DNA from 2 places in the Pseudoalteromonas sp. MMG012 genome. Region 1 is predicted to be linked to the other one. Evidence: predicted binding sites of a transcription regulator. Region 1 holds the regulator's gene; the other holds the start of a gene.
What was found. The regulator sigma-54, encoded in region 1, starts transcription at its own class of promoters, with help from an activator protein. The targets are predictions, from matches to a motif close to GTTGGCACGNNNNTNGNNT.
Positions count from the first base shown of each region.

Region 2: J8L97_RS00925 (flagellar basal body rod protein FlgF) is a predicted target of sigma-54. The motif match lies at 2,307-2,325, and genes of this name have one in related genera.

Region 1 covers NZ_JAGJEF010000010.1:33,821-39,519, reverse strand. Annotated here, with positions in the region: gene J8L97_RS05400 (KpsF/GutQ family sugar-phosphate isomerase) at 1-8, shown strand, start outside; gene kdsC (3-deoxy-manno-octulosonate-8-phosphatase KdsC) at 8-559, shown strand; gene lptC (LPS export ABC transporter periplasmic protein LptC) at 556-1,110, shown strand; gene lptA (lipopolysaccharide transport periplasmic protein LptA) at 1,100-1,624, shown strand; gene lptB (LPS export ABC transporter ATP-binding protein) at 1,628-2,353, shown strand; gene J8L97_RS05375 (RNA polymerase factor sigma-54) at 2,410-3,912, shown strand; gene hpf (ribosome hibernation promoting factor) at 3,941-4,228, shown strand; gene J8L97_RS05365 (PTS sugar transporter subunit IIA) at 4,231-4,683, shown strand; gene rapZ (RNase adapter RapZ) at 4,700-5,545, shown strand; gene J8L97_RS05355 (HPr family phosphocarrier protein) at 5,550-5,699, shown strand, end outside.
Region 2 covers NZ_JAGJEF010000002.1:16,291-21,989, forward strand. Annotated here, with positions in the region: gene flgH (flagellar basal body L-ring protein FlgH) at 2-685, opposite strand; gene flgG (flagellar basal-body rod protein FlgG) at 701-1,489, opposite strand; gene J8L97_RS00925 (flagellar basal body rod protein FlgF) at 1,508-2,272, opposite strand; gene flgE (flagellar hook protein FlgE) at 2,431-3,804, opposite strand; gene J8L97_RS00935 (flagellar hook assembly protein FlgD) at 3,848-4,522, opposite strand; gene flgC (flagellar basal body rod protein FlgC) at 4,538-4,972, opposite strand; gene flgB (flagellar basal body rod protein FlgB) at 4,975-5,385, opposite strand; gene J8L97_RS00950 (protein-glutamate O-methyltransferase CheR) at 5,467-5,699, opposite strand, start outside.

The sequences.
Region 1 (5,699 bases):
TTTTATAATGCAATTCTCAGACTTATATCAACCTATCAGTGATGTTGCATACAGCAAGGCTGCTAATATTAAGCTACTGATATGTGATATTGATGGCGTTTTTTCTGACGGTCGGATTTACCTTGGCAACAACGGTGAAGAATTAAAAGCATTTAATACAAAAGATGGGTTTGGCATCAAAGCTCTAATCAATAGTGGCGTGCAAGTTGCCGTTATTACTGGCCGGCATTCACAGATTGTTCAGCAAAGAATGACTAGCTTAAACGTACAGCATATTTATCAAGGCCAAGAAAATAAACTGCTGGCATATGACACACTAAAGCAAGCATTAGATTTACAAGATGAAGACATCGCTTATATCGGAGATGATGGCCCTGATTTGCCCGTCATGCAATTAGTGGGCTTTTCAGTCGCAGTTAACGATGCTCACCCTCTTATAAAGCGCGTTGCGCATTATACAACCATGTTACCTGGAGGGTTTGGTGCTGTACGTGAATTAACCGATTTGATTATGTTAGCACAAGGTCACTCGTTAGGTACCACTGGAACAAGCACATGACCATAAATCGAATTGCATTATTGATTATCTTTTCAATGATTATGGGATGGTTGTGGTACCCTTACTTCACCCACCCCCCGTCATCAGAAAACGGTACCAGTGATGTCATTGCTAAGCCAGATTATATAGCAACACAATTACAACAAACAATCTATGATGAAACGGGTGTTCGTAGCCATACAGTAACTGCGGATAAAATGGAATTATATCAAGAGCTTGGCTTTAGCCATTTTGAAGCACCTATTTTTACTTTATATAACGGGCCTAAAAACTGGAAAATCACAGCAACTGAAGCCACATTATACGAAAATAACATACTCATTTTGGAAGGTAATGTTGTGGCGCAAAATCTAACAGATAAAGCCATGATTACACATATCAACGCGGACCATATTCGGGTTGAAATTATCAATAAACTAATGCAATCGGAGCAACCGGTAGAAATCACAGGTCCAGACTTACTCATCACAGGTAAAGGTCTGCACGCCGATTTAAATACCGATGTTATAGAGCTAATTAACCATACTAGAACCATTTATTATGACCAATAGATTAATAGTCACCGTAGCCTTTATTGGGCTTACATTCAGCAGCGCGCTTGCGGCCAACAATAATGACTTTGCATCACAAGTATCAATTAAAGCAGGCAAGCAAACCGCACAATTAAAAACCAACATTGGTATTTTTGAACAAAATGTTGAAATTATACATGGTAATAGACAAATTAACGCTGATCGCCTAGAAGTGCATAGACGGGCTGAGTTAGGAGAAAATAAACAACTGCTTGTCGCTACAGGTAACCCAGCGCGTTTTACCGAGACACAAGCTGATGGCACCGTATTAAGTGCCACGGCGAGTGAGGTTCGATATGATGTAGCGAATAAAAAGCTGACAATCAAAGGTGATGCAGAAATTAACCAAGCAGGCCAAATCATAAAAGCACAATCCATAATTTACGATATGGATAAACAATTAATAAATGCTGAAAAGGGTAATGAAAATACTGGCCGAGTACACACAATTCTAGTCCCAGAAAAAAAATCGAATAAAGAACAAGGCAAATAATAAATGAGTACTTTGACTGCAACCGCTTTGGCTAAAAGCTACAAAGGACGACAAGTCGTAAAAAATGTCAGCCTTGCCGTCGAGGCAGGCAGTATTGTTGGCTTGCTAGGCCCCAACGGGGCAGGTAAAACGACCAGTTTTTATATGATTGTTGGATTAGTGCCAAGCGACAACGGTACCGTAACAATTGATGACCACGATATCACCCTGTTACCGATGCACAGTCGAGCAAGGTTAGGCATAGGTTATTTACCGCAAGAATCTTCCATCTTTCGAAAGTTAACCGTTTACCAGAACTTAATGGCTATTTTAGAAACTCGTAATGAGCTGAGTAAACCTGATCGAGAGCAAATTCTTAATGAATTATTAGATGAATTCAACATCCAACATATACGTACAAGTCAAGGTATGGCATTGTCAGGAGGTGAACGTCGAAGAGTCGAAATTGCTCGCGCTTTAGCCGCAAACCCAAAATTTATCCTGTTAGATGAGCCTTTTGCTGGTGTTGACCCAATTTCGGTGTTAGATATAAAGAAAATTATCGAACATTTAAAAAAACGCGGTATAGGTGTTCTGATCACAGATCATAATGTACGAGAAACACTTGATGTGTGCGAAAAAGCATACATAGTTTCACATGGTGAATTAATTGCATCAGGTACTCCAGAACACGTGCTTGCCGATCAAACTGTTCGAGATGTCTACCTAGGTGAACAATTCAGGCTATAGTTATAGTATCTAGGTAATTTTAATAATTGATTAATAGAAAGGATTGTTAGAGATACATGAGGCAATCGTTACAGCTGCGCATGGGTCAGCAATTAACCATGACACCCCAATTACAACAGGCTATCCGCTTGTTGCAATTGAGCACGCTAGATCTCCAACAAGAAATCCAAGAAGCCTTGGACAGCAACCCATTACTGGAAGTTGAAGAATCAGAGCATGAAAACGACAACGAAAATATAGAAAAAGAACATAAAGAGCTCTCGAAAGAAGAATCTAATTCAGACAGTATTGAAGAAGCTCCAGTCAGTGACTATGAGCTTGATGCAGACGCGGCTATGAGTAAAGACACTGTTAGCGAAGAACTTGCGATGGATGTCACATGGGATGAATACATGAGTGCTGCACCAGCAACAAGCAGCGGCCCTATGCCTGAAGACGAAAACATGTACCAAGGCGCAACCACCGAATCGCTCCATGAATACTTAATGTGGCAACTAGAACTGACCCCGTTTAGTGATACTGATAGAGGGATCGCTGTCGCTATTGTGGAAGCCGTGGATGATGGTGGTTTATTAACCTTATCGACCGATGAAATCTTAGAAAGCCTTAATGACGAGAGTTCAGAAGATGCCATTGAACTTGATGAAATTGAGGCTGTCCTGAAACGCATTCAATTATTTGACCCTGTCGGCATTGCTGCTCGGAGCTTACAAGAATGTTTATGTATCCAGCTTAATCAGTTTGATAAAAGTACACCTTGGCTGGAACATACTAAACATGTGCTCACCGAACATATCGACTTACTTGCAAGTCGAGACTATCGAACGCTAATGAAAAAGACGAAGCTGAAAGAGTCCGATTTAAAAGAAGTCATGACTCTAATACACAGCTTAAATCCAAAACCTGCGGCCAGTATCATCCGCGAAGAGTCTGAATATGTCATACCTGATGTCTCTGTGAAAAAAGTGAAAGGCCGATGGTTAGTTGAATTAAACCCTGATTCAATGCCGAAAATTAGAGTCAATGATCACTATGCGGCGATGTCTCGCTCAATGAAATCAAGCACTGATAGTCAATTTATTCGTTCGCATTTACAAGAAGCTAAATGGTTTATTAAAAGCTTAGAAAGCCGCAATGATACGTTAATGAAAGTAACTAATTGCATTGTGCAGCAACAACAGGCATTCTTTGAACATGGCCCTGAAGCAATGAAACCTATGGTGCTAAATGATGTGGCTGAAATGGTAGAGATGCATGAGTCCACTATTTCACGTGTCACAACACAAAAATATATGCACACACCTAGGGGCATTTTTGAGTTGAAATATTTCTTCTCGAGCCATGTGAGTACCGAAAACGGAGGTGAATGCTCTTCCACAGCGATTAGAGCATTGATCAAAAAGCTCATTGCCGCCGAAAATACTGCTAAGCCATTAAGTGATAGCAAAATTGCGGATATATTGGCAGAGCAAGGAATCAAAGTGGCCCGACGTACGATAGCAAAATATCGGGAGTCGTTAGCCATTCCACCGTCGAATCAGCGTAAAAGCTTGATATAAGACGTAATATCAAAGAAGGAAAATGCTCATGCAACTAAATTTAACTGGTCGTCACGTAGAAGTAACTGAATCACTAAGAGACTATGTCAACACCAAGTTTGCGAAGCTAGAAAGGCACTTTGATCATATCAATAATGTGCATGTGATTTTAGATGTTGAAAAACTCGTACAAAAAGCCGAAGCGACCTTACACTTAAGCGGAGCAGAAGTATTTGCCTCTACCGAGCATCAAGATATGTATGCTGCTATTGATGGTTTGGTTGACAAGCTAGACAGACAAGTAATCAAACACAAAGAAAAGCTTACTCGACATTAACCATGAAACTTAGCTCAATAATCAACAAGGACTGCAGTAAAGCTGCGGTCCTTTTTAATAGCAAAAAACGTATTCTCGAATACGTTAGCGAACTTACACATGAACAGTTACCCCACCTAGAACAGCATGATGTTTTATCTGCACTCATGTCTAGAGAGAAGTTAGGCAGCACTGGAATTGGTAAAGGCATCGCTATTCCACATGGCAGAATGCAAGGTATCGAACAAGTTTTTGCGATGATATTAGTTAGTAAAAAACCAGTTCCATTCGATGCCATAGACAATCGTCCAGTCGATATTTTTGTTGCACTCATTGTACCTGAAGGTGATAATCAACAGCATCTGAAAACACTCGCTGCAATTGCTGAAAGCTTAAAAGATAAAGAGTTCTGTAAGCAGTTGAGACATGCCTGCAATGATACCGAGCTCTATAGTATTATTAAGGCTCAAGATTAGTAAATAGGGGATAATTGTGGAATTAATCATTATTAGTGGTCGCTCTGGTTCTGGGAAGTCCGTTGCATTAAGAGTGTTAGAAGATTTAGGCTACTATTGTGTTGACAATATTCCGGTCAATTTACTTCCGTCTTTGGTTAGAAGCGTGTCTGAGAGCTATGACAAAATTGCGGTCAGTATTGATGTGCGTAACTTGCCAAAACAACAGCAAGAGTTCAACGATATTCTTGAGTATTTACCAGGATTTGCTAATCCGATATTATTTTACTTGGACAGTGATGATCAAACATTGATCAAACGCTTTTCTGAAACTCGCAGGCTACACCCACTCTCTATAAATAACTTACCATTAGATCTGGCGATTAAAGAAGAAAAGCAGCTATTGGATGTACTGATCACCAGTGCCGATGTATTTATTGATACAACCGACCTCAGTGTCCACCAGTTAGCTGAATCTATCCGTGAGCGGATTTTAGGTAAAAAAGATAAACAACTTATTATTACCTTTTTATCTTTTGGCTTTAAACACGGCATGCCAAAAGATGCTGATTATGTGTTTGATGCACGCTTCCTGCCTAACCCTCATTGGGAACCAGAACTAAAACCACTAACGGGCTTAGATCAACCCGTTCAAGAGTATTTAGCTGGGCATAGCATCGTACAAAAATTCACTTGGCAAATTCAAACCTTTGTACAAACGTGGTTACCCCATCTTGAACGTAATAACCGCAGCTATCTTACCATCGCTATCGGCTGTACAGGCGGGCAACATCGCTCTGTGTATTTAGCGCAAACAATTGGGGAAAGTTTTCAACGATCTCATCCAAATGTTCAGATCCGTCATCGTGAGCAAAACAATTAATACAATGTATTATGAGGGTACTTTCTTAATTCAGAATAAGTGTGGTCTGCATGCCAGAGCCGCAACAGTACTGGCACAACTGGCCATCAAGTTCGACGCAAAAATTACCTTATACCAAGATGACAAAGAAGCTGCTGGCGACAGTGTTTTGGCA
Region 2 (5,699 bases), on a different contig from region 1:
CCTAAAATGGTAGCAACGTACTCATAAAGAATTGAGTTAACCAGCCTGAACTTTGTGCTTCTTGGCCTTGCCCTTTCCCTGAATATTGAATACGGGCATTCGCAATGCGATTTGACTCAACCGTATTGTCCGCAGCAACATCTGCTGCTCGAACGAGACCTTCGAGGCGGATAAACTCCTCCCCTGTATTTAAAGTAAGCCACTTTTCTCCTCGGATCACCAAATTACCATTGGGTAACACCCGCATCACATTGACAGAAATGTTACCAAACAAACTGTTTGATTGATTTGCTTTGCTGTCACCTTTAAAAGATGACTCGGACCCTAAACCAAATTGAATATTGTCTCCGCCAATATTTACCGGCGTACCATTAAAGCCTAATACAGGATCTAGTTTTAAATCCGTTTCTTTATCGGTTTCACTGTTCGCTGCTTTAGATGCTTGTGTTGACTCTCTTAGTACAACAGTAATAATATCGCCTGTGCGTAGCGCTTTCTTATCTGCATATAAATCATTCGAACGATTTGGATTAAATAATGACCCTGTCGCAACGACTTGCTCTAAATCTTGTTCTGGATACATAGGTGCATAATAAGGGTCATCACGCACAACCTCACTATTTTGTGTCGACACGCAACCAGAAAGCAAAATCAATGCCGCCACAATCATACATAAAGCACGCATACAACCTCCTAAAATTTATAACTGCTGATTGATATAACTCAGCATCTCATCCACTGAAGAAATCACTTTTGAGTTCATTTCATAGACTCGCTGGGTTTCAATTAAGTTGACCAACTCTTCAGTCACATTGACATTTGATGTCTCCAATGCTCCTTGCACAATAGAACCTAATCCATCTGCACTCGGATTCCCTTGCACTGGTGCTCCACTCACCGCTGTTTCCGTATATAAATTCTGACCCATTGGCTCTAAACCTGATGGGTTAATAAAGTCACTTATAACTAATTGCCCGATAACCGTATTTTGTGCTTGCCCTGCGACTCTCACAGATACTTCGCCGTCTTGTGAAATTGTGATCGACTTAGCATCATCTGGCACATTCATTTCTGGTTGCACAGGGAAACCTGCACCTGAAGTAACCACTCTACCATTCTCATCGGTCGTAAATTGGCCATTACGGCTATACCCAATGGTGCCATCTGGCATTTGAATTTCAAAAAAACCAGGACCTTGGATCATCCAATCTAATGAGTTTTCAGTACTAAGCATATTACCTTGGGAGAAATTCTTTTGGTTTGCAACAACCTTGGCCCCCGCACCGAGCATTAGTCCTGAGGGTAACTCTGTATCTTGTGACGAACGACCACCAGGCTGATTAATATTTTGATAAAGTAAATCTTCAAAAATTGCTCTGCTCTTCTTGTAACCTACAGTACTAGCATTCGCGAGGTTATTCGAAATTACCGATATATCAGTTTGCTGGGCATCTAGGCCGGTTTTACTGATCCATAACGCTGGATTCATAACATATACCTCACTTCGTTAGACTATACGCAGCAGTGATACATGACGTTCGTCAATTTCTTCTGCTGTTTTCATTAGTTTCATTTGCATTTCAAACTGCCGCTGATGATTAATCATATCGACCATCTCATGCACAGGATTTACATTAGACATTTCTAAGGCTCCGCTCATTACTTTTGCTGTGGGTGATACATCACAAAAACCACATAAACCATCATCTAGCGAGCCTTCTTTTGGCCTGAATAAACCATCATTTCCTTTTTCTAATTTGGTGTTATCTGCTTCAATGATCTTTAAACGATCTACCACTTCCAAAAAGTTTGCAGGTGCCCCCTGAGGGCGCACTTGAATCGACCCGTCATCGCTGAATGTCACCTTCTCTACCGGAATAGGTAAAATAATAGGACCACTTTCACCAACAACTTGACGCCCATGACTAGTTACCAGCGCTCCATCAGCAGTAATATTCAGCGTCCCAACTTTGGTATAAGCTTCTTTGCCACTTTTATCCATGACACTTATCCAAGACTTATCAGACACCGCGATATCTAGATCTCGCCCGGTTTCAACAATCGCGCCGCTAGTCATATTCGTACCAGGCCGCTCTTGCATAGCAAACACCCGAGTCGGTAACCCTTCACCAAATGCCTGCATGGAACGTGCTTGAGCAAAATCTGACTTAAACCCGGTCGTATTTGCATTGGCTAAATTATTTGCTTTAATAGCCACACCATGCAGGTTTTGTTTCGCACCAGACATAGCGATATAGAGCATTTTATCCATTGCATTGACCTAAAAATTCATCATATAAAGAATAATGCAATTATAATGCCAGTTAAATTTTGACGGTAGATTGTAGGTGAGTAAGGTAAATAGAGTTAATGGCGGACCAAGGAGGGAAACATAAAAAGGCCGCATATGCGGCCTTTAGAATTAGTTCGTTATCGAATCTGTAATATTGCTTGTTGTAATGTTGAATTCACTTCTAACGCTCGGGAGTTCGCCTGAAAGTTTCTCTGCGCACTTATCAAATCAACAAGCTCATTCGTCAAGTTTACATTTGATTGTTCCAACGCCGAAGAATTAATTGACCCGAGCGTTCCGGAGTTTGGCTCTCCCGCAATTGGCTCTCCTGAGGTTAAGCTCTTTTTCCAAGAAGTGCCTCCCACTTGTTGAAGCCCTTGGGAGTTAGAAAAGCGAACCATAGCCACTTGGCCTAAAAATGTTGAATCACCGTTACTATATGAGGCAACAATTTTACCATCTGCACCAATATCGACCCCAGCTAAACGCCCTACTGTTGCGCCATCTTGCTCTAGTGCTTTCACTTCAAAGCGACTCGCATATTGAGTCGGTAATTTGTTGGTGGTATTCGCTTCATCGCGCCAATTCATATTCAATGGAGCTGGAAACGTAGCACCATTAGTTAACAATGTTGAAAGGCCTGTACCTGCGCCACTAGGTAAGGGCAGTGCACCAAACGTCCCACCAGCAACGACCGGTACCGCTGTACCAGCGACCCCTGCAGCAGAGTATGGGATCGTCGAACTAGGTAAGCCTGTTGCATCGAATGTAAACCCTGCAATAGGATGTGGCCCACCAGTACCCGCTGTACCATCAGACGTGAAAGGCTTATTATCTATGGTACCAAATACCTCCCAATTATTTGCTGTGGCTGTTTTTCTGAAGTAAAGCTGTACCGTATGAGGTTCACCTAACGAGTCATACACCGTAGTAGATGTTGAACTATTGAACGATGCACCAACTGTTGGATCAAAAGCAATTGTTGGTTGCGACGCTCTTGAATCAAGGTTAAACGAAGAATATACATTAGTTGTCGCTCTCGGAGCTCCTGATGCATCAGGGATTTGCATTGCCGATGCAGTACTTAAACTCACCGATGTAGTTGCACCAGTGCTTGGGTCTACAGGAAAGCCTTGTAAGAAATTACCTTGCGCATCTGAGATAAAGTTATCCTTATTTAACTTAAATGCACCAGCTCGCGTATAACTATAATCCTGCGAGCCTAATTCAGAGCTCGTAGCAAAATAACCTTCACCAGTGATTGCCAAATCTAACGAATTGGCTGTAAATTGCAATGAACCTTGGTGAAATTGCTGTGCAACCATTGTCGTTTGCGCACCATCACCATTTTTAGTTTTTCCTGAACTAAATACTGATGATGCATAAACATCAGCAAATTCAGCTCGAGACTCTTTAAAGCCTGTGGTATTTACGTTTGCGATGTTATTTGCGGTGGTGTCCAGATCTTTTTGAGCAGCCGCTAAACCTGTTAATGCAATATTAAAACTCATACTCTTACCTCTTGTACGTAAGGCCTATTCTATAAACTTTGAATTAAGCGATTTCAGCGACGTCAGTAAGTCTTACTGCGCCTGCTTTTGTGTTGATGATTATTCCGTTAGCGCCATTAACATTGACACTATCGATATTTTTAAAGGTTGCTGTCGGTAAACTGGTAAATTCACCGTTAATACTTGCTTCTGCCTTTATCTCATAATCCCCTTCAGGCATTGGTTCACCATCCCCATTCTTACCATCCCACTCGAACCTAATTGCACCTGCTTTTTGTTCCCCCATATCAATAGAGCGAACTAACTGGTTTGATTCATCGTAGATATTTACGACCAATTTCTCCGCCGGCTTAGCTGAAATAATAGAGCCTCTCGCTGAACCACTAGCACTTAACTCCAAAGTATCCGATTCAAGTAACGCTTTCTTACCAACTAGGGTTGATGCTTGTAACGCAGAATTGGATGTCATTGATGCAGACAAAGACTCAAATTTTGTATTCAAATTTGAAATACCTTCCGCCATTGTAAAGCTCGTCATTTGTGCGATCATTTGGTCATTATCAGCAGGTTTACTCGGATCTTGATAAGATAACTGCTGGGTAAGCAAGGCAAAGAAATCCTCTTGCTTTAACGTATCATCTTTTTCTACTGGCTTTTGTTTATCTGGCCACCGTAACGAATCAATATGACTGGACGTTTGACTTACTTCGCTATTCATTGGCTAGTGCCCCCGTTAACGCTGACCAAGTAGCAGAGTTTTACTCAGCATTTGTTTTGCTGCATCTGCCACCTGAACATTTGTTTGATACGAACGTGAAGCGGAAATCATATTTGTCATCTCCTCAACTACATTCACATTTGGTTTATAGATATACCCATCTTTGTCGGCACTTGGATGATTGGGACTATATTCGACCTGAAGTGGTTTATCACTTTCAACGATCCCCAATACCTTAACTCCCACTGATGCGCCTGCTGAGTTTGCATTTTGTAATTCATTTGCTTTAGTAAGTTCAGCTGCAAATACAGGGTGCCTTGCTCGATACACATCATTTTGGCTTGAACTAATGCTATTTGCGTTAGAAATATTACTCGCAGTGGTATTTAGGCGTATGTTTTGCGCACTCATTCCTGAACCCGCTATGTCAAATACATTATATAAACTCATAATTAAGCTCCTTGACCGCCTAGGGCTTTTTTCAACCCTTTAAATTTACCTGTGAGAAATTGCAAACTTGCTTGATACTCTAATGCATTCTGTACATACAAGTTTCGTTCCACTTGTATATCAACTGAATTACCATCGCCCGTATCTGTTTGATTTGGATTACGAAATAGCTCTACACCGCTGTTTAATTTAGTACCACCGGAGAGATGTTTGTCATTGGTGCGCAGCATTGTATTGCCACTTTGCTGGTTAGATTTTGCCGCTTTAAATGCTCGTGCAAAATCAATATCTTTTGCTTTGTAACCAGGGGTATCCGCATTAGCAATGTTACTTGCTAATATTTCTGCTCGCTGAGAGCGGATGGCTATTGTCTGGGGGTGAACACCTAAGGCTTTATCAAAACTAATCGCCATAACGTAACTCCAAAAATTTGACTATATGGAGTTAAAGCAATTCTTAGGCCAAAATAAAAAGGCGGCAAAAACCGCCTTAAGTTATTGTTTTTTCTGGTATATAATTCCAGGGTTACAACGGATCATATCAAACTCATCACTCAAGCCCGCCATTGATTCCGATGCACCAAGAAACAAATACCCTTTGGGATTTAGAGCTTGGGCAAATTGAGCTATGATTTTTGCTTTCACTTCTGGGGAAAAGTAAATCAGCACATTACGGCAAAATATAACATCAAACTTACCCATCAAAGCATACGAGTCAAGTAAGTTTA